Regions from separate parts of the Brevibacillus sp. NPDC003359 genome, predicted to be linked through region 2. Evidence: riboswitches for the same ligand, from Rfam matches in the RefSeq annotation. Region 2 holds a riboswitch; each other region holds the start of a gene.

Region 1 (7,413 bases), on a different contig from region 2:
CTTCTACCCTTTTCACCATTTGCTCATCATCTGGCAGGCTTAGCACTTCTTTCTCAAGCTGCTCGGTCTCAACACTAAATACGGCTTCCAGACTCGTAGAAGTACCACTCAGCTTTGATACCGGGGCATTCAAATACGGATAAAAACCTCCGGGCACAAATTTCACTCCGAACACCTGACCTTGTCCCTCTAAAAGATGCGAGGAAGTCGTGCGGGCTACACCAAAAATGCCAGTTGCTCCTTTTTCAAACACCAGATTCACATTAGGATGAGCGAGTACGGTTTGCGAGTACGGAAGTTCTGTACGCAAATCCCACCGCACGACCCAGTAGTGCTGCACGAAGTAGCTAATTTCAGCAGATGGCTCGTATCTGTCCAGTGAAAATTTCTTCTGTCCAATCATCGCATGCAGTACACCCTTTGGGAGCTTGGCAGTCTGATTTTCCAAGGCGCGCCTCCTGTCGTGTTTTTACAATACACACTACTGAATTCTTCTTATAGTAAGAGTAGTAGTTGGGACACTTGATTACAATTCCCAAATGAAAAAATCAGGGGGTAAAACGATGGATCTTCGCTTCGATTTCTACATTGGTGCTACGCCAGAGCACGTCTGGCATGTCCTTACTTCCGATGAAGGCGTAAAGAGTACTTTCTTTGGCTGTACGATTCAGTCGACTTTTCAAGTAGGCGATGAGATGGCTTACGTTGGTCCGGGAAAAGACGGTGACGATACGGTGCATGTATACGGGAAGATTTTGCAGTTCGACCCTCATCACATTTTCAGTTTCACTGAACATCCTGGTCCTGCCTACTATGAGAATCATGCAGAATTGCAGTCTCGCGTCACGATTACCCTTGAACCGATTGGCGGCTGCACGAAGCTGACGCTGATTCAGGATCAATGGACAGAAAACCACCCCTCTCACGCAAGCGCCAGCAATAATTGGCCGATGATGCTTTCGTCGATCAAGACCTATGCGGAGACAGGCAAGACACTTGATTTTGGCTTCTAATAAAAAGAATCCCGAGACCAGGAAACGCCCTGACCTCGGGATTTTTGTTATTCTCGTTACTCCTTCATTTCTGCCCACTTCAGGTCGATAAATCCGAGTCCATCCACTTGAACGCCTTTCACCTTGTCGCTCTGCACCCAGACATCCACATCCGTGAACATCGGGATCAAAGGCATGGCATCCATGAAGATTTGCTCAGCCTCGCCAAACAGCTGCTTGCGCTTCTCTGGGTCCGTTTCTACCGATGCCTGCTTCAGCAGCTCCTGATAGCGCGGATCTTCCCAGCCCGTGTCGTTGTTGCCTGTTTTACCATCTCGGAACATCTCCAGGTAGTTCATCGGATCATTGAAGTCTGCATTCCAGCCGATACGGCCAATCTCGTAATTGAGTTCATGCATATCCTGCAAGTGAACAGCGAACTCCTTTACCATGAGCTTTACTTCAATGCCAAGTTTTTGTTTCCATTGGTCCTGAATCGCTTCGGCAATTTTCTTATGTCTGTCGTTTGGATTGTAAGACAAAGTGATCGGAGGCAGCTTTGTTACGTTAAGCTCCTTCATGCCTTCTTCCAACAGCTTTTTGGCTGTTTCTACATCATTATCCTTGAAGTAGCCTTCTTTATTGATAATCATGGATTGCGGCAGCATCCCCATCGTTGGCACCTGGCCCACTTGTGTGATGTTATCTACAATGGTTTGACGATCAACGGTGTATGCCAATGCTTTACGAATTTTCACATTGCTGAGCGGCCCTTTTGTCGTATTCATCTTGTACCAGTACATCGTCGCTTTTGGATGAACGACGAGTTTGCCCGCGTCCTTCAGTGACGGAATCGCATCGGTGGGAAGTCCGCCGAGTGGCTGACCTGCCCAATCCAGCTCACCGTTCTCGAACATGGACAGGGCTGTATTATCGTCCTCGATCATCGCGAACTCAATGCGATTGAGCTTCACTACGTCTTTATCCCAGTATTGCTCGTTCTTTTCCAGTACGATCTTGCTCTTGTGCTCCCACGCTGTCATCTTAAATGGACCGTTGCTTACATGCGTCGCCGCTTCGTTCGCCCATTTCGGATTGGCCTCCACTACTTTTTGGTTAACCGGGTAGTACGTGTAGAAAGCCGTCAGCTCCAGGAAGTAAGGCGTAGGATTCTCCAGCGTGACTTCCAATGTTTTGTCATCGAGAGCCTTTGCACCGAGGTCGTCGGGCTTCAACTTGCCTTCGTGAATCAGCTTCGCATTTTTAATGTAGTACAGCTGATAGGCATACTCAGCTCCAAAGGTCTTGCCGAGTGCACGCTTCCATGCATACACGAAGTCATGGGCAGTTACTGGATCGCCATTGCTCCACTTGGAGTCGCGGAGCGTGAACGTATACACCAGTTTGTCATCTGAGAGCTTTATTTCAGATGCTACTGAATTCACTGGCTTTGCGTTTGCATCGAAGCGAGTCAAGCCATCAAAAGTAGCACGAACAACCGCTCCCGAAGTGGCATCCTTCGTAAGACCTGGGTCGGCTGTCGATGGCTCACTCGTAATGTTCGCCCGAAATACCTGCTGCTTTCCATTTGCAGGCTTTTCAGCGGGCGCTGTGGTTCCCTCGGCTGGAGGGGTTGTCGTTGGTGGCTGCGTACTCGTGGAGCATCCGGCTAGCACACTTCCGGCGACCAGCATCGCACCAAGAAACAACTTGAGTTTCTTTTTCATCTGAAAATTCCCCCTTATCTATATTTTCTCACTTCAAACACAATATACTCGACTAGATTTGGGTTGAAAACGGGGTTGCTATAGATTTAATTTAATTTTATGAAAATTCACTATATTATAAATAAAAGTAAAACCCAACCAGCTTGTAGGCCAGTTGGGCTTTGTTGATCGATCAATTATTTCTACTTTAGAACGCTGGAATAATCGCGCCTTTGTATTCTTCTTCAATGAACTTTTTCACTTCAGGTGAGTTCAGTTCTTTTACCAGCTTTTGAATGGCTTCGGAATCCTTGTTGTCAGGACGAGCTACCAAGATGTTCGCATATGGAGTATCTTTGTCTTCAATAAACAGCGCATCTTTGGTTGGAACGAGCTTTGCTTCCAGTGCATAGTTGGTGTTGATCAGCGCCAAATCTACTTCTTCCAGAACGCGTGGCAGCATTGCTGCTTCTACTTCTTTGAACTTCAGGTTTTTCTTGTTCTCAACAACGTCTTTCACAGTACCACTGATGCCAACGCCTTCTTTCAGCTTGATCACGCCGTTTTTCTCCAAGAGTGCCAGTGCGCGGCCGCTGTTTGTTGGATCGTTTGGCAGCGCAATTGTTGCGCCATCAGCTAATTCATCCACAGATTTTACTTTTTTGCTGTAAGCGCCGAATGGCTCGATGTGTACAGCCACTACTGACTCCAGGTTCATGTTTTGTCCTTTATTGAACTCTTCCAGGTAAGGCTTGTGCTGGAAGAAGTTAGCGTCGAGTTGTTTCTCGTTCACTTGAACGTTAGGTTGTACATAATCGGTGAATTCTTTAATTTCCAGATTCACGCCTTGTTCTTTCAGTTTTGGTTGAACCAGCTTCAAGATTGCTGCGTGTGGAACGGGAGAAGCGCCTACCTTCAATGTTACTTCCTGTTGTCCGCCTTGTGCGCCGCCTTCAGCTGGTGCTGGTGATGTTTCGGTTTTGCCTCCGCAAGCTGCCAAAGAAAATGCCAACACAGTAGAAAGTACAGATACGACTAGCTTTTTCATGAATGATTTCCCCCTTGCATGTATTTATCTTATCATTTGAAACCCTATATGGAAAAATCCTACTTACGGCTGAACTTCAGAACCAGACGGTCCCCCAGCGATTGTAAGATCTGTACCAACACCAGCAAAATAACAACAGTCACAATCATGACATCGGTTTGGAAACGCTGATAACCGTATCGGATCGCCAAGTCACCCAAACCACCACCGCCAATTACTCCAGACATCGCAGTGTAGGAGACCAGCGTAACCGTCGTGATCGTAATGCCCGCGATCAATCCTGATCTAGACTCTGGCAAAAGGACATTCCAGACGATCTGCCAATTAGAAGCTCCCATGGATTGTGCAGCCTCAATCACGCCTTTATCAATCTCACGCAGAGAGGTTTCCACCAAACGCGCGAAAAACGGAGCGGCACCGAATACGAGCGGCGGAATAGCACCAAGTACGCCGAGTGAAGTTCCTACGATCATTTTCGTCACAGGAATCAGCAAAATCATCAATATGATAAACGGTACCGAGCGCAATACATTGACCACGAATGATGCGATCGTATAAAAAGAGCGGTTTTGCAGAAGCTGTCCGCGTGAGGTCAAGAACAGAATGATTCCCAGCGGCAAACCAATCAGGACGGTAAACAGAGTGGAAAAACCAAGCATCGTGAGCGTATCCATCGTACCTACACCGATTTCAGCCCAATCCACATTTTCGAATGTCCAGTCCATTTATATCACCTCTACTTCCAAGCCACGTTGGCGCAGCGTCTCGATGGTCTTTTGATTCTGTGCGACATCGCCTTCCAGCTCGATCACCAACTGACCATACGGCGTATCCTTCATGCGAGAGATCGTTCCCTGCAAAATGCTGAAGACCGTACCTGTCTCTTGCATCGTTTGGAATAGAATCGGCTGATACGTTTTTTCACCGAGGAAAGTAACACGAGCGATCGTGCGGTTCCCCGAGGCTTTTTCGTGCTCGACTGCTTCACGCAGTTCAGTAGAATCCGCTACTTGTTCCACGAATTCTTGTGTCGTTGGATGCTTCGGACGAAGGAAGACATCCAGTACGTTACCTGACTCGACGATCTTTCCTCCATCAATCACGCCGACACGATCACAAATGGAGCGAATGACGTGCATCTCGTGGGTAATCAACACAATGGTCAACCCCAACTTACGGTTGATGTCCAAGAGGAGTGCCAGAATGGAGTTCGTCGTCTGCGGATCGAGAGCCGACGTAGCTTCGTCACAGAGCAGCACTTTTGGATCATTTGCGAGCGCCCGGGCAATCCCGACACGCTGCTTCTGTCCGCCAGACAGCTGGGTCGGATATTTGTCCTTATGTGCCTCCAAGCCAACCAGCTTCAGCAACTCGTTTACTTTCTTATCTATCTCTGCCTTCGGACGCTTCGCCAGCTTGAGCGGAAACGCGACATTTTCGCCGACTGTCGACGAAGACAGCAAGTTAAAGTGCTGAAAAATCATGCCGATTGCGCGGCGTTTTTCTTGCAGCTTCCCTTCAGCCAGCTTTGTCAAATCGACGCCGTCTACAATAACTTCCCCCGAAGTTGGGCGCTCTAGCAAATTGATGCACCGGATCAACGTACTTTTTCCTGCACCTGAGTGTCCGATAATCCCGTATATTTCTCCTTGCTCTATGGAAAGGTCGATCCCCGTTAACGCTGGGATGGTTTTACCTTGTACTTGATAGCTTTTATGCAAATGACGCAGTTGGATCAACGCATCCACCTCCCGACCACAATCTTGATAAAATATAAAAACCCCTTTTTCACAAACGAAAAAGGGGCTGCAACGCAATGTATACGTTCGCATCCACCTTTCTCATCTATACAAGATCCAAATGATCCTGTAGGAATTGGCACCGCGACGTTCATTCGAAAATGAACCGGCTGCCGGGCTTCATAGGGCCTGTCCCTCCGCCTCTCTTAATAAGAAAGATATCTACGTATATTATGTTCGTTTTTTTGTTTTCATCATGATACAAAACGGATTATATCCTTTTCGGAAATATCACGTCAATAGTAATAGAAGGAAAAGTTTTTTAATCCATGACGCCGTTGCGGATAATGGTAGAAAATCATGGTTAGTCTTTCCCAAAATACAAAAAACAGCACGCTTAGTTTTGCGTGCTGCTTTCTTTCTCTCCCACGGGTTTATCTGAAGTTTCTGTAGGAGGGGCTATTTTTTCTTGGATAAAAGACTGAATCTGATCGACATCTGGAATCAAAACAGAACCTGCTCGGTTCGATTCACGGAACATCCCCATTGGTGGCAATTGATAATTGCCCGGCTGTAGCGTGTCCAACTTTAATCCGAGTGCAGACAGCTTCAGCATATCCACCGAACTAATGTTGGTTTGAACATACGGGGTTACTTCCTTCAAAATCGTAGGAAGCTGAATCAACGTCGTGCCATTCTTCATCTGATTCACGACAGCCGACATCAATTTGCGTTGTCGCTCCGTCCGTGTATAATCTGAGGTCGCATCATGGCGGAAACGGACATATTGTAAGGCTTTGTCTCCATCCAGCTTTTGCAGACCTTTTTTCAGATTAATATCGTACACACCTTTGTCTGTCGGGTCATGATAATACATATTTTTTTCTACATCGATCTCGACTCCGCCCACTGCATCAATCAGAGCCTTGAAGCCTTCAAAGTCAGTAATCACGTAACGATCTACTGGAATTCCAGTGAACTGACTAACCGTTTCCATTGCCAGCTCAGGTCCACCTTCTACAATCGCAGAATTGATCCGCGAGCTACCTCTACCTGGAATATCTACATACGTATCACGCAGGATTGAAAACATGTCATAACGTTTCCCCGTAGGATCGATGCTGACCAGCATCATGGAGTCAGAACGAGGAAGCCCGTTATTTTTCATTCCTCTGCGGTCTACTCCCATCAACAAGATGTTGACACGTTCCTTGCCATCCCACTCTGGTATTTCTGCTGCTTTGGTGGAATTCCCACCACTAGGCGGTGCGATGTTGGGTTCTTGAATATTTTGAGCAAATTGATAAAAAGAGTATCCGTAATATCCTGCTGTCGTAGCCATCACGACAAGCAAAAGAAGCAACACTCGTTTCCATATTCTCATAAAGTCCACCTTTATTCTCTCTATCCTCAGTTGATGTCATCTCTCCACTTTGTTTAGTATACTCGAATTTGGGGAAAGTGGAGCAGCCTTTATTTGGCTACCTGTGACATTATATACATTTAGATTTACAAAGTTTAGAATGTTCGTTATACTATTCTTATCCTTATTATAAGGGGTGAATTCCCGTGATATCACCGTCAGCCTTTCTCCATCGCTATCCGCGTGAGGCCATTTTCTTCCTCATCGCCAGCTTTATTAACTCCTCCGGGAGCGCTTTTATGTGGCCCTTAACTACATTATACGTACATACCATTTTGCAACGGTCGATGACGGAAGCCGGATTCGTCTTGATGATCCAATCGCTGGCTGGAATCTTCGGCCAATTCATCGGCGGATCGTTGTTTCATCGACTAGGTGCCAAGCGTCTCATTGTCGGCGCATTGATTGTTCAAGGACTTATTCAATTTTCCATTCCTTTCGTTCAGAGCTGGCCTGTCTACCTGATTCTCATGATGGGACTTGGCTTTACGTTCAACCTGTCGTT
Region 2 (7,413 bases):
GGCATAGCCGAGATCAAGGCCTGCGTGTATGGATGAAGCGGCGCAGCAAACAACTCCTCGCTCGGTGCCAACTCCATCATCTGCCCCAGGTACATCACGCCGATCCTATCGCTGATGTGCTTCACCATCGACAAGTCATGGGCGATAAACAAATAGGTGATGTACCGATCTGCCTGTAGATCGGCCAGCAGATTGACGATTTGCGCCTGAATGGACACATCCAGAGCAGAAATGGACTCGTCTGCTACGATAAAGTTGGGTTCCACCGCAAGCGCGCGGGCAATTCCGATACGTTGTCGCTGTCCGCCGCTGAATTCATGCGGAAAGCGCTTTGCGTGGCTTGGGTGCAGTCCTACCAGCTCCAGTAGCTGATAGATGCGCTCTTCTCGCTCTTTTCCTTTTGCCAACCCATAGGAGTCTATCCCTTCGGCGATGATGTCACCCACCCGTAACCGCGGATTGAGCGAGGCTTGCGGATCTTGGAAGATCAGCTGCATGTGGCGGTTTGCTTCCCGTCGCTCACGTCTATCCATCCTGGCGATGTCTTTGCCTTGAAACAGGATGCGCCCCGCAGTAGCCGGGTACAGCCCTACAATAGTCCTACCTAGTGTAGACTTGCCGCAGCCGCTTTCCCCGACGATTCCAAACGTCTCCCCTCGCCTGATTTCAAAAGAGACACAGTCAACAGCCCGAACACGTTGGCCGCCGCCAATCTCAAACGACTTGGCGAGATTCTCCACTCTCACAATGTTGTCAAACATGTCTCTCCCTCCCTGCTACAATCCAAGCTTCTGCTCTTTGGGCACGTGGGTCGTTCAGCCAGCAGCTCGCTTCATGCCGATCGAAAAACGTTTTCGCGTGCGGCATATGCTCCAGGCAAATTTCCATGGTAAACGGGCAACGGACAGCGAATGGGCAACCAGCAGGCGGACGAAACAGGTCTGGTGGGGTACCATCGATTGGAATCAGCCGCTCTTTTTTGCCTGCAACGAGACGCGGTACAGACTTCAACAGCCCTTGCGTGTATGGATGGCGCGGGTTGTCAAAGATTTCTCCCACCGGGCCGCTCTCCACCACTACGCCTGCGTACATGACCGCTACATGGTCGGCTACTTCTGCGACGACGCCCAGATCGTGGGTAATCAGAATGATCGAGGTGTTCAACTGCTGCTGCAGATCCTTCATCAGACGAAGGATCTGTGCCTGAATGGTCACGTCCAGCGCCGTCGTCGGTTCGTCGGCAATAATCAGCTGCGGATGGCAGGCAAGTGCCATGGCGATTCCGACACGCTGCCGCATACCTCCGCTTAGCTCGTGTGGAAACTGTTCAAACCTTCTCGCCGCCTCCGGAATGCCGACTCTCGCAAGCAGTTTCAGCGTCTCTTCCTTTGCCTCCGCCTTCGTCTGCTTTCGATGCTTGATCAGCCCTTCAGCAATCTGCAGACCGATTTTCATGGTGGGGTTCAGCGAGGTCATCGGATCCTGGAAGATCATGCCGATCTGCGAGCCGCGAACCTGTTGCCATTCCAGCTTCGTCAGCCCAGTTAGTTCACGCCCCCGAAACCGAATGCTGCCGCTTTTTACCTGACCGGATCAGGGAGGAATCATCCCCATCAATGCCCACGCAGTCACACTTTTTCCGCAACCGCTTTCCCCTACAATTGCCAGCGTCTCTCCCTCTTTCACAGAAAAGGAAACTCCTCTTACTGCCTGCACCTCTCCGCCGTACGTGCGAAAGGAGACGTGCAACTGATCTACTTCCAACAATGGCTTCATGATGTACTCCCCCTCATTTTCTGATCCGCGGGTCCAGTGCGTCCTGCAAACCGTCCCCGAGCGCGTTGCACGCGAACATGGTAAGCGAAATCATGAATCCCGGAAAAAACAGCCGCCACCACTGCCCGCTAAGCATAACTGCCAGCGCGTCGTTGGCCATCGTTCCCCAGCTGGCGGTGGGTGCTTGCACACCCAACCCAAGAAAGCTGAGAAATGATTCGGCGAAAATCGCGTGCGGAATCGTAAAGGTCAGGTTGACGATGATGACGCCGAGCGTATTCGGAAGCAGATGCTTGATGATGATTTTGGCATGGGAGGTTCCCAGCTTTTCTGCGGCTAGCACAAATTCCTGCCGCTTGATCTGCATGATTTGTCCTCTGACCAGGCGGGCCATGCCGACCCAGCCGGTCAGCGAAAGGGCAATAATAATCGTTGTGAGTCCAGGCTCAAGAACCACCATCAGCAGAATGACCACCAGCAGATACGGAATGCTGTAGAGTATTTCAGCCAAACGCATCAGGATGTTGTCCACACGGTCGCCTAGCTTGTTCCTTCCTGCCATGTAACCGGATATTCCGCCGATGCAAACACCGATCACTAGGTCGATGGCTGCTGCCGCCACACCAATAAACAAAGAGATGCGGCCTCCCATCCAGGTACGTGCCCACATGTCCCGGCCCAGGTCATCCGTTCCAAACCAATGCTCGCCCGACAGCGGCAGATTTCCCTTTGTCAACGACTGTTCATGCGGGCTGTGGGGAACAAGCATCGGCCCGATGAGCGACAGGGTCACCACTGCCATGAGCAGGAAGAACCCGAGCATCGCCAGCTTATTGCGGCTTATCCGCTGCAATACCTCCTGCCAATACCCAAGACTGGGACGTTCCCGATTTTCCTCGGAAAGTCGGTTTCGGTCGACCGGTCGAAACAGGGAATCCAGTTGTGTTGCTTGATTGGCCATCATGCTATTTCCCTCCACTCGTCAATCTGATGCGTGGGTCAATCACCCGATACAGCAGGTCGATGATGTACAAAGTAAAAATGAGTACAAAGCTGTAAAACACTGTCATTCCCAAAATCACGGGATAATCGCGGTTAAAAATGCTTTCCACGAAGTATTTGCCGAGCCCGGGAATGGCGAAAATCTTTTCCACTACAAAGGTCCCAGTCAGCAGGTTGGCAAACAGCGGGCCGACAAAGGTAAGCACCGGCAACATGGCATTGCGCATCCCGTGTCTGACGACGATGGAAAAGGTGCCAAGCCCTTTCGCCTCCGCCGTGCTTATGTATTCCTGCTGCCAAACCTCAAGCATGCTGGCTCGTACGAAGCGGGCGATAATGGCAAGCGGACCGATGGCGAGCGCAAGCGTTGGAAGAATCGAGTGCTCCCAGCTCCCCCACGCAGCGACGGGCAATAACTCCCATTTGACCGCCATGTACTTGATCAGCAGTGGTGCCAGAATAAAACTGGGGACGGAGATCCCGATGATGGCTGCAAACATAGACAAGAAATCCAATGTCCGGTTGTGATAGAGTGCCGCTACGATTCCCAGTGTGATTCCACCTGCCAGCGCCACAATAAACGACTGGAGTCCCAGAACAGCCGAAGCGGGAAAACCCTCCGCAATGAGCGTATTCACGTCCCTCGTCTTGGACTGGATAGATGGCCCTAGGTCAAATTGCAACAATCCTTTCAGATAGAGCAGGTACTGTACCGTGATTGGCTGATCCAAGTTGTACTCCGCCCGCATGTTCTTCACGACTTCTTCCGGAAGCATTTTCGCGTCAGACGCGAACGGGTCACCCGGAATCAGGTGCATGGTCACAAACGTCACCGTGACAATAATCCACAGCGTAACGATCATGAGAAAGCCACGCTTGACCGCATAATGAATCATGTTATTTCCTCCTTGCATAATACAAAGTAAAAAGATATGAATACTACGGATTATAAATATAAAAAGCCCCTCTCCGAAAAGAAGAGGGGCGATTTCGCAGTTCCCACCTTCTTATCTCGCAGAATACATCTGCAGGAATTGGCACCGTAAGGTCAATTAGACCAAGGTTGCCGGGTTTCATCGGGCCAGTCCCTCCACCACTCTTGATAAGAATGTTCTATGAAATTTAATTGCATCGTAAAATTCTTTTTTATCTTATCATTTTACTCGGATATGTCAACGCCGTTCCATGACAATTGATTTTTCTTTATCTTTGATTGATGGAAAAATTAAATCTTCACATCCGTATGAATAGGAAGATGTCGGCCCAAATCTTAATTGTAGTGCCCAGGATCAACAAAGCAAGAATGGTTTGGAGAATCCGGGTGTTCAACCGTTTGCTGACCTTCGTACCGATGGGCGCTGCCATGATGCTAGCGATAACCATGATCACGGATGGCCACAGCAATATGTCCCCCGCCATCCATTTCCCTACAGTCGAACCGATGGAAGAAAGAAAGGTGATGGCAAGAGAAGAAGCAATCGTTACTCTTGTCGGAATCTTGAGGATCACCAGCATGATGGGAACCAAAATAAAAGCCCCAGCTGCCCCGACAATTCCGGAAGAGACTCCGACAATCAAAGCGGATAAAACGGCTGTTGGTTTATGAAAGGTAACCTCGGACTGTTCTTGTTCGTCAATCCGCTTTTTTGGCAGGAACATTATGGTTACAGCAATGGTGGCCAGAATGGCGTAAACGATATTAATGGCTTCTGCCGAAAGATATTTTCCACCATATCCTCCAAGCAAGCTCCCGACAATAATGGCACTTCCCATGTACAGAACGAGCTGGTAATGAATGAGCTTATCTTTGCGCAGAGCCCAAACAGCAGCAAGAGTGGCAAAAAATACTTGGACTGCACTTATTCCGGATACTTCGTGAGCTGTGTAAGCAACGAATCCAAGGGCGGGCGGAATGTACAGGAGCATCGGATACTTGATGATGGAGCCCCCGATTCCGACGAGACCGGAGATAAACGATCCCGTGAAACCGATAACAAACAGTGTGATCATAAGGTCGATAGTCATACGCTCACCCTTTGCAATGCCTCACTTCGTTTTATTCTCGTTCTGCGAGTGCCAAGCCGTCCTTTTGCCATTTCAAGATTCCGCCGCTCAAATTCATTACATCCTTGAATCCATTTGCCTTCAGAATGCTTGCTCCAATGGCAGATCGGGCACCGGAACGGCACTGTACGAGAAGCGGCTTATCATGAGGAATCTCATCCAGCCGCATTGCGAGCATACCGAGCATGATGTGCTGTGCATCCCGAATATGCCCTTCGTTCCACTCAGCGAGATTACGTACATCTACTACGTGAACCTCTCCCTTTTCCACCCTCTCTGCAATCTCCAACGGTGTAACCTCTTCGATTGTCTCGAGCGAAGACGCTTCCCTTTCCATTAGCTTGCCGCTGTCGATAAAGCCCGTGACATGATCAATCCCAACGGAATGTAAGGTCAGCAAAATCTCGTTCAGCTCATCTGGGGTAGCCATGACATGAACCGGTCGATTGTAATCGACAGTCCATCCCGCCCAGTTGGCAAATGACTTGTTAAAAGGAATGTGGAATGTTCCATCCAAATGTCCCTTCGCAAATTGCTGGAACGGACGCGTATCGAGAATCTGTCCGTTTTCCAGCCATTCCTTTATCGATTCAAACGAGTTGAACTCTTGGACTACAGGGAGTTCCTTGAGCAACGCAGGGCCTTCTTTATTCACGCGTTTCATCACTGCAAAATACTTTGGCGGCTCTGGTTGTCCATCCAGAAGTGCATTGACGAATTCCTCTTCATTGGTGTGTGACATTGCCCAGTTAAAGAGCTTTTCATAACCGACGGTAGAAGACGGTACGGCCCCCAATGCTTTCCCGCAAGCACTTCCTGCGCCATGAGCTGGCCATACCTGCATATAATCCGGCAATTGCTTGAATTTTTGGAGAGACTGGAACATGGCTCTTGCACCTGAATCGGATGTTCCCATTATTCCCGCCGCTTTTTCGAGCAAGTCCGGTCTGCCGACATCGCCGACAAAGACGAAATCTCCCGTGAAGATCCCGATGGGCCGATCTGCATGACCACCGAGGTCTGTCAAAAGGAAGGAGATACTTTCGGGTGTATGGCCAGGGGTATGCATGACTTCAAATAGCAAGTTTCCGATAAAAAAGCGATCCCCATCGTGGACAAGCTGATGGTTCAAACCCTCCAAATATTGATATTTCCAATCTTCATCGCCCTCATTGGATAAAAACAGCTTCGCTTGATGAACTGCGCCCAGTTCGCGTGCACCCGATACAAAATCAGCGTGAATGTGCGTTTCGGTGGCAGCTACAATGGAAACGCCTTCTGCCTTGGCAACTTGAAAATACGGAGCCAGATTCCGGCTGGGATCAATCACAATGGCCTCACCGGTTTTTTGGCAGCCGACCAGATAAGATGCATGTGCCAGCTTTTCATCATAAAAGTAACGCAATAACATGATGCAATCCTCCTTTTACACGTATCTTATTTCTTTGATTTTTCCTCGAGTACTTCGAGCAGCGATTGGGTAAAGCGAAGGGTTTTTTGGACGGTGGGATCCTTCATGAGCTTGAAAAGACGAAATACGGAAACTGGTTCGCTTTTACCTTCGGCTCTTACCTTTGCTTCCCGGAAGACAGCCACCCCGTGCTCCACTTGGGAGGACACGGGAGCGATATACGCTTTCATACCAGAAAGCACGTATTGCTGTGATTGCTTATCGTTTCCGAGACTCTCCAGAAAATCAGCAGCTTGTTCGAGAACGCTGACATACTTAACGAGCTTTGGCAACTTCTCAAGCAAAGTGAACAAGGCGTCTATCGATTCTTTTTCCACTGAGAAACGGGACAGTTGACCATCCACCCGCTCAAACAGATACCGAAGTGATTCCTGATCACGCAAGATCGATGTCGCTACTTCTAGTCCCTCTTCAGCAGCCAGAACGGTATCTTTTATTTTCGGGAGCTTTCGGATCAAAATAGAGATTGCTTCCTGAACTTCTGGATCAGACAAATCTTCCCAAAACATGTCAGAGCTGCTCTGTTCCTTTCTGTCCTTCAAAATGTTGCTCTCCTCCTCTCTTTCAACGCCGCCTTACATCAAACCTTTTAACATGCCATTCCAATAAAGAATGGGAAGCAGTTCTCTTTTCATCAGGTACATACTGAATCTCTCTTCAGACTGGTCAAAAGGAAATGTTTCACACGGCATCTGGTTGTAATCAAATTCGGCCAGTACCAGTTTGTTGTACCCCGTTACGAGCGGGCAGGATGTATAGCCGTCGTACTTTGCCTCCAATGGATGACCGTTAATCAGCGCGAGCAGGTTTTTCTCGACGACTGGCGCCTGTTTGCGAATAGCAGCTCCGGTTTTGGAAGTAGGAAGATTCGCGCAATCGCCAATGCCAAAAATAGTAGGGAATCTTTTGTGCGCAAGCGTATATGGATCGACATCGACCCAACCTCCTGCGTCTGCCAATGCACTGTTTTTAACGAAATCGGGTGCTTTCATGGGAGGGGTCACATGAAGCAAGTCATACTTCCATACTTCCTGCTCGTTGGTGTCCAGATTCTCGAATACGGCTTCTTTGGTATCCGCCCGCACTTCTATGAGGTTTTG
Region 3 (7,413 bases), on a different contig from region 2:
TGGTCCTCCTCACGTTCATTCCTCATGAAAACGAGGGTATATCTGTAAATGACTATACCCTCGCCTTTGTTTTTCTATCGTTCGTTATTGCGTGATTTCACGATTCCAACGGTCAATCCATGCTTTGGAGTGCTCGTTTACGAATTTCATGTCCAGCATTTGCAATTTGCTTACGGTTTCTTCGCCGTACGTTACACCTTTTGCTTCTTCTTCCGTCAGTTGAACCGTTTTGTTTACAGGGGAATCGATCTTCGCTTTTGCTGATTTCTCCTGAACTTCCTTGCTCAGCTGATAGTTGATGAAGTCTTCTGCCAGCGCTTTGTTTTTCGAGCCTTTTACGATGTTAACGGTATTCATGACAGCGTATCCGCCACTTGCAGGTTGTACGAAAACAGCTTCTGGAACAGCAGCCTTGATGTCTTTGAAGTACATTTCCATGATTGGGCCTACGCCGATTTCTTCTTGTCCAAACATGTTCACATATTCAGATGTCTTGTCATAGAATTTCACAACACCTTGGTTGACTTCTTTCATTTTCGCGAAGGCTTGATCCTCATTGAACTCCTTGCTGCCTGCTACTTTGGAAGCACTGTCGAGAACCATCGGGCCAGTTGTGGACGTAATGCTTGGCAATGTCAGCTTGCCCGCCAGCTCTGGGTTCCACAGGTCTTTCCAATCCTTGATCTCGGATTGAACGAGCTTTGGATTGTAGGCGATTCCGAATTGCCCAATCGTATAACCTGGGCCGTACTCCTCGCCCAGTGGCGCTTTTGCGATATCGTAGATTTGATCCAAATTCGGGATGCGGCTGCGGTCGATTTTTTCAAATGCCCCACTCTCAATCCCTTGCTGTGCATAGTAGTCAGAGAGATAGATCAAGTCTACATTGGAGCTGCCTTGACGAATTTTGTTCAAGCGCTCGGCGTTGTTTCCGATTTCCAGCACGATTTTCACGTTATGTTCTTTTTCAAACGGCTCATATACTTCTTTGCGGAAAAAGTCTTCGGAGAAGCCCCATGTGGAGATAACCAGCTTTTGTGGCTCGCCCTTGGCTTCGCCGCCAGCTCCTCCCGCTTGTGGTTGAGCATTGCTGCCACAGCCAGCGAGAGCCATTGACATCACAGAAAAAGACAGGATTCCAGCAAGTAATTTTTTCATCGTAATTCTCCTCCAGTTGGGTTCATTTGATGACAAAATATGGTGGTAACAATAAAAAGAAAAGTACCCTTGATTAGAACGTTTCATTCTAAACAAGAGCACTTTTCTTCGTAAACAAAGAGAAGTGACACCCGTTTTACGCGTTGTCTACGGTCTCCCCTTAAGATAGATCAAAAGAGAAAATCCGAACGATTGCGTCAGGTATTCAGTTCTGATTCAGCTAAAATAACATTCGTGATCGCCCACTGCGTAGGCGCATCATAGTCCCGCAGCACGGCTTCCAACGGCAACCCCATCTCTTCTTCCAATCGCTCTCGCAGTCTCTTCTTATAAAGAAGGGACATACGAAAATCGACTTCGAGCTTGAGGGCCGGTGCTTCTCCTTCCAACGCTTGTGAGCGTGGAGAGCGGCGATGCTTGGCTTGGAACGTAATCATCTGGTTTTCAATCGTGACTCGGAGCAAAGTCGTTCCAAATCCGAACAACTCTTTTGCTATCTCATTATAGATGGCAGACAGCTTTTTTCTGGTTTCATTGGAGTCTACTAGAGTCATGTCATCACCTGCGATAGCTGGTATCGGGTTCATTCGCTCTCATTATACATATGATTTTTCGATTCTTCAATAGAATATTCGTATTTAGATCAATTTCACATTTTTCCACCTAGTCATTCGTTTACAAAAACATTTGACACCCGCAAAATCAGTAGTTATAATCCAACTATCCAAATATGAATTAGCGACAATCGTTTGGACTTTCAATTTCATAGCATATTCTCTTATGAAGAGAGGTTGAGGGACTGGCCCTATGACACCTCGGCAACCTATCACACTTGATACGGTGCCAAATCCAGCGGATTTATTCCGACAGATAAGAGAGGTATTGTTGCAGTGTGGTTTACATACTCGCAGATCCAGCCTCTTTCAGTCGGAAGAGGCTTTTTTCTATTCCATCATACATCCAGAGAAAAGGGGTATTTTCATGAAAAAGACTGGTCTACTGCTCACTACACTACTGCTCGCTGCATCGCTCGTAACGGCTTGCGGCGGCAAACAAGAAGCCGCTCCAGCTAACGGTGGCGCTGCTGCTGAACAAACCTCGCTCAAAGTGGGCGTCACTGGCGGCCCGCACGAAGAGATTCTGAATAAAGTCAAAGAAGTTGCAAAAGGGAAAGGGCTCGAAGTCCAAGTCGTCGTTTTCAATGATTATGTACAGCCGAACCAAGCGCTCGATAAAGGCAATCTCGATGTGAACAGCTTCCAAACCATCCCGTTCTTGGCAAAGTTCAATCAAGACCACAAAACGAAAATCGTCGAGGTTGGCAAAACCGTCACATATCCGATGGGTCTTTACTCCACCAAGCATAAAAAAGTGGAAGACATTCCAGCAGGCGGCGTTGTCGGCATTCAAAACGACCCGACTAACCGAGCGCGGGCCCTCTTGCTCTATCAGGCAGCTGGCTTGATTAAGCTCAAGGATGGCGTGGGAGACAACGCGACACCACTGGACATCGTAGAAAATCCAAAAAATTTGCAATTCAAAGAGTTGGAAGCTGCTTTCCTAGCACGCTCGCTGAGCAATGTAGAGGTTGCTTCGATTAATACGAACTTCGCGATGGAAGCTGGCTACTCCCCGCAAAAAGATGCGATCTTCGCTGAGACAGCCGACTCTCCATACGTAAACATCCTGGCAGCCAATGAAGCAAACAAAGACAATCCGGCAGTCAAAAAGCTGGTGGACATCTACCGTTCAGAAGAAGTGAAGAAATTCATCGATGAACGTTTTGAAGGAGCTGTACTGCCGTCCTGGTAAGATCGACGCCAGGAACATCAAGAACAACAAGGAGAACTCGATATGATACAGCTAACCGATATTCATAAGTCGTATCAAGTAGGAAACAAGCAGGTAGAGGCATTGAAGGGCGTATCCCTCCAGGTGGAAAAAGGGCAAATCTACGGGGTTATCGGCTTTAGCGGAGCGGGGAAAAGTACCCTGCTCCGTACCATCAACCTGTTGGAGAAGCCGACCAGCGGTTCTGTGATCGTCAATGGTCAGAACATGCTGACCCTCAAGGAAAAAGAGCTTCGGCAAGCTCGCAAAAAGATCGGGATTATTTTTCAACACTTCAACCTGCTCTCTTCCTATAATGTCTTTGACAATGTGGCGGAAATCTTGCGGATGAATCGCGTCCCTAAAGATGTCATTAAGCGCAAGGTAGAAGACCTTCTCGGCTTGGTTGGCTTGTCTGATAAAGCAAACGCTTATCCTTCTCAGCTATCCGGTGGACAAAAGCAACGGGTGGGCATCGCTCGTGCGCTGGCGACTGATCCGGAAATCCTGCTCTGTGACGAAGCGACTTCCGCTCTCGACCCGCAGACGACCGAATCAATTCTGGAGCTGTTGCTCGACATCAATCGGAAGTTTAACCTGACCATCGTGCTGATTACACATGAAATGCAGGTCATTAAGAAAATTTGCGACCAGGTAGCCATCATGGAAAACGGTGTCGTCATTGAGCAAGGCTCTGTTTTGGATGTTTTCAGCAATCCACAAGAGCAAACGACTCGTAATTTTATCAAAACGGTTTTTGACGATCAGGTACCGCAGGAGATTTTGTCCAAGATCAAGGAAAGCGGGCCCGTATCCAAAATTGTTCGCGTTGCCTTTCGCGGTGATGCTGCTCTCGATCCTGTTCTTGGAACGCTGTCTGCACGTTTTCCGATTAGCACCAATCTGTTGTACGGCTCGATTACGACCATAAAGGGAACAGCTCTCGGCATTTTGCTTTTGCACATATCCGGTGAAGAACAGGACATTCAGGACGGCATTCGTTTCTTGCGCGAATCCGTCTACCGCGTAGATATTGTGTCACCAGAGGAGGTGCGGAGCTAATGGAGCGTCTAATTGAAATGATTCCCGTATTCGGGCAATCGCTGCAAGAGACCGTCATCATGGTTGGGTTTTCATTATTCATTGCGACACTGATCGGGATTCCACTTGGGATTTTGCTCGTCATCACACAGGCGAATCACCTTTTCCCGAACAAATTCATCTATCACACGATCAATACGATCATCAACATCGTGCGTTCATTGCCTTTTATTATCCTAATGGTCGCCATCATTCCTTTTACGGAGCTGATCGTGGGTACTTCGATCGGGATTGAAGGAGCGATTGTACCACTCATCGTCTATACGTCGCCTTACATCTCGCGCCTGATGGAAACAGCGTTGCATGATGTAGACCGTGGCGTGATCGAAGCGTATCAGGCAATGGGTGCGTCTCGGACACAAATCATTTTTCGCATCATGCTGCGTGAAGCACGGCCTGGCATCGTCCTCTGCCTGACGATTGCGACTATCGGCTTGATTGGTGCTACTGCTATGGCCGGCGCAGTCGGTGCGGGCGGTCTCGGGGATCTGGCATTGCGCTACGGCTACCAGCAATGGGACATCGAAGTCATGATCATTACCGTCATTATTCTCGTCTTCTTGGTCCAACTCATTCAGTCGTTGGGCAACTGGGCGGCTCGAAAACTGAAAAAGAGTGCGTAAATAGGAGAACCCCTGACCAGATTGCTCGTCAGGGGCTTTTTTGTAGGTATTTAGAAGGATCGTCACCGAAAGTTCGTTGGAATTTCGTCCGATATTCATGTAGACTTATATATACAAGTCATTTTAATGAGAGGGGCTACTCAAATCACATGAAAAAACTCATCATGATGTTGGTTGCCGTAATGCTCGTACTCGCTCCGGCCGGAGGATTCATTGATCATGCCGATGCGAAAGGCTATAAGTCCGGGAAAAAATCTTTTAACTCTAATACGGCTCCTACGAACACACAAACGCCTAACAAAGCCGATTCAAATGTAAATGCAACAACCAATAAAGGTACGACAACTCCTGCTGCTACAGCAAGCAAAAGCGGCGGTTTCATGAAAGGTCTCATGATTGGTGGTCTGGCTGGTTTGCTGTTCGGATCTCTGTTCGGTGACATGGGTATCCTGGGTTCCATCCTTGGCTTCATGATCAACCTGATGGCGATCCTCGCTGTGATTATCCTCATCCGCAAAGTGATCGTCTACTTTAAAAACAAGCGCGAGAAGGAACGGGAACTGAACGCATGGAAAAGATAACGTTCTCCGAACAAGATATCATTAACGCGATCTGCATTCACGCAGCCTACAAAAAGCAGGTGCAGCCACAAGACGTCTCCGTCGAACTAATGTGGGACGAAGAATACGGCTTTTCTGCTGAAGTGCACTGGATGGATCGCCAACAAGTCTTCATCGAGATTAATATGATTGAAGCGATTCGCTACTACCTGGAGACCCAGATGCAGCGCAACCCTTATTCCGCCGGTATCGAGCTGGTATTGGACGACGAACAAGGTATCATCGCTCATATCACCTACTAACACTGGATAGTCGTTTGTTAACCCAAGGCCAATTTGTTCACGCATGTGAGCAGGTTGGCTTTTTACATATTGAATTTGACCTCATTCCGGTATATACTTTACTTTAGTGAAAATGATTATCATTACTATGATCTAATATATAGGTACATACTTTTTAAAAAGGAGTTGGCCCATTGTGGAGCGCTTATACACACAAAAGCTGGACATCGGATACGGTGAGCTTTCCATTGTCAAAGACTTGAATATCAGCATTCCTTCTGGCAAAATCACTGCTCTGGTCGGTGCAAATGGTTCTGGTAAATCGACGATCCTCAAAACCCTCGCGCGGATTATGAAACCAACAGGTGGACAAGTATTTTTGGACGGAAAATCGATCCATCAGCAATCGACCAAGGAAGTCGCCAAGCAGTTGGCGATTTTGCCGCAAAACCCAACCGCACCCGATGGTTTGACTGTGTCTGAGCTCGTTACCTACGGCCGCTTCCCCCATCAAAAAGGCTTCGGCTCTTTGAGCAAGGAAGACAAGGAAATCGTAAACTGGGCCATCTCCATGACCGGCATGGCTGATTTCCATGATCGCCCTGTTGACCAGCTGTCCGGCGGTCAACGCCAACGCGCCTGGATTGCGATGGCTCTGGCGCAAGGAACCGACATCTTGTTCCTCGATGAGCCTACAACCTTCCTAGATATGGCTCATCAGCTAGAAGTACTCAAGCTTCTGCAAAAGCTGAATGACGAAGAAAATCGTACGATCGTCATGGTCGTCCACGATTTGAACCACGCGACCCGTTATGCACAGCACATGGTTGCAATCTCTCGAGGTACCGTCGTCGCTGAGGGATCACCTGCTGAGGTTATGACGCCTGATATGCTGCGTAAGGTCTTCAACATCGAAGCAGACATCCTGACCGATCCTCGCTCGGGTGTACCGCTCTGCCTCCCTTATGAGCTGTCTCATGCTGCGGAGCAAAAGCACTCAAACGAAAACACTACCCAACCAGTTTACTCCGAAGAGCGCAAACTGGTTGGAGCCAGATAATTGTTAGATTCCGCTAGCAAAAAGCGGATTACAACGTATACAAAAAAACCGGTTTTCACCACGTTTAACGGTGTAACCGGTTTTTTGCTATATTTACTGTTCATCTCTCCTCGTTACACGAGCCTAGAAAGCCTAGCAGTTAGTCACAACTCCGATATACATATACCCCGTATATGTATGTTACTATTTGTTTGCAAGTAAAATATCCCATTTCAAAGGAGAGATCATCATGAAGGTTGCAATCATGCTGTTCGATGGCATCACCGCATTAGATGCAATTGGCCCGTACGATGTATTCGCTGCTACACTGAAATGTGAAGTGAAGTTTGTCGCTAAGAAAAAAGGGTTAATCAAGCTTGACTCCAATATGGGTTATTTGCATGCCGATTACAGTTTTTCGGAGGTTACTTCCGCTGATATTCTTGTTGTTCCAGGTTGCAGTCCGCCCAATTATAAAACCCCAATGAATGACGAAGAAACCCTCCAGTGGATTCGCCAAATCCATGAAACGACGAAATGGACTACGTCGGTCTGCAATGGCTCTCTGATCTTGAGCGCCGCAGGCTTGTTACAAGGAGCCGTAGCCACAACTCATTGGGGCTCTTTCGATCTGCTCCAATCGCTTGGAACCATTCCCACAGAGGAAAGAGTCGTTCGTCAGGGCAAAATCGTTACAGCAGCCGGTGTCTCCGCTGGCATCGACATGGCACTCCAATTAATTGCATGGGAATTGGGAGACGATATGAGTAAAGGAGTCCAGCTTATTTTGGAATACGATCCCCAGCCTCCGTTTGACTCGG

The links. A riboswitch is a leader RNA that binds a small molecule or an ion and turns the genes downstream of it on or off. The one in region 2 is predicted to bind S-adenosylmethionine.
Region 1: another riboswitch for S-adenosylmethionine. It lies ahead of ACFYU8_RS22660 (methionine ABC transporter ATP-binding protein); the one in region 2 lies ahead of ACFYU8_RS03505 (ABC transporter permease).
Region 3: another riboswitch for S-adenosylmethionine. It lies ahead of ACFYU8_RS29165 (MetQ/NlpA family ABC transporter substrate-binding protein); the one in region 2 lies ahead of ACFYU8_RS03505 (ABC transporter permease).

The regions. Positions count from the first base shown of each region.
Region 1 covers NZ_JBIAOR010000011.1:128,128-135,540, reverse strand. Annotated here, with positions in the region: gene ACFYU8_RS22685 (DUF6597 domain-containing transcriptional factor) at 1-448, opposite strand, end outside; gene ACFYU8_RS22680 (SRPBCC family protein) at 564-1,013, shown strand; gene ACFYU8_RS22675 (peptide ABC transporter substrate-binding protein) at 1,070-2,719, opposite strand; gene ACFYU8_RS22670 (MetQ/NlpA family ABC transporter substrate-binding protein) at 2,907-3,746, opposite strand; gene ACFYU8_RS22665 (methionine ABC transporter permease) at 3,806-4,471, opposite strand; gene ACFYU8_RS22660 (methionine ABC transporter ATP-binding protein) at 4,472-5,485, opposite strand; SAM riboswitch class I at 5,585-5,701, opposite strand; gene ACFYU8_RS22655 (LCP family protein) at 5,883-6,869, opposite strand; gene ACFYU8_RS22650 (MFS transporter) at 7,055-7,413, shown strand, end outside.
Region 2 covers NZ_JBIAOR010000001.1:771,771-779,183, reverse strand. Annotated here, with positions in the region: gene ACFYU8_RS03520 (ABC transporter ATP-binding protein) at 1-761, opposite strand, end outside; partial or broken gene ACFYU8_RS03515 (ABC transporter ATP-binding protein) at 754-1,776, opposite strand; gene ACFYU8_RS03510 (ABC transporter permease) at 1,790-2,737, opposite strand; gene ACFYU8_RS03505 (ABC transporter permease) at 2,742-3,674, opposite strand; SAM riboswitch class I at 3,783-3,887, opposite strand; gene ACFYU8_RS03500 (sulfite exporter TauE/SafE family protein) at 4,012-4,803, opposite strand; gene ACFYU8_RS03495 (rhodanese-like domain-containing protein) at 4,835-6,253, opposite strand; gene ACFYU8_RS03490 (helical membrane plugin domain-containing protein) at 6,280-6,855, opposite strand; gene ACFYU8_RS03485 (FAD/NAD(P)-binding oxidoreductase) at 6,889-7,413, opposite strand, start outside.
Region 3 covers NZ_JBIAOR010000023.1:9,735-17,147, forward strand. Annotated here, with positions in the region: gene ACFYU8_RS29155 (ABC transporter substrate-binding protein) at 85-1,158, opposite strand; gene ACFYU8_RS29160 (hypothetical protein) at 1,356-1,712, opposite strand; SAM riboswitch class I at 1,934-2,035, shown strand; gene ACFYU8_RS29165 (MetQ/NlpA family ABC transporter substrate-binding protein) at 2,140-2,970, shown strand; gene ACFYU8_RS29170 (methionine ABC transporter ATP-binding protein) at 3,013-4,050, shown strand; gene ACFYU8_RS29175 (methionine ABC transporter permease) at 4,050-4,712, shown strand; gene ACFYU8_RS29180 (hypothetical protein) at 4,862-5,293, shown strand; gene ACFYU8_RS29185 (YxcD family protein) at 5,281-5,574, shown strand; gene ACFYU8_RS29190 (ABC transporter ATP-binding protein) at 5,750-6,613, shown strand; gene ACFYU8_RS29195 (DJ-1/PfpI family protein) at 6,843-7,413, shown strand, end outside.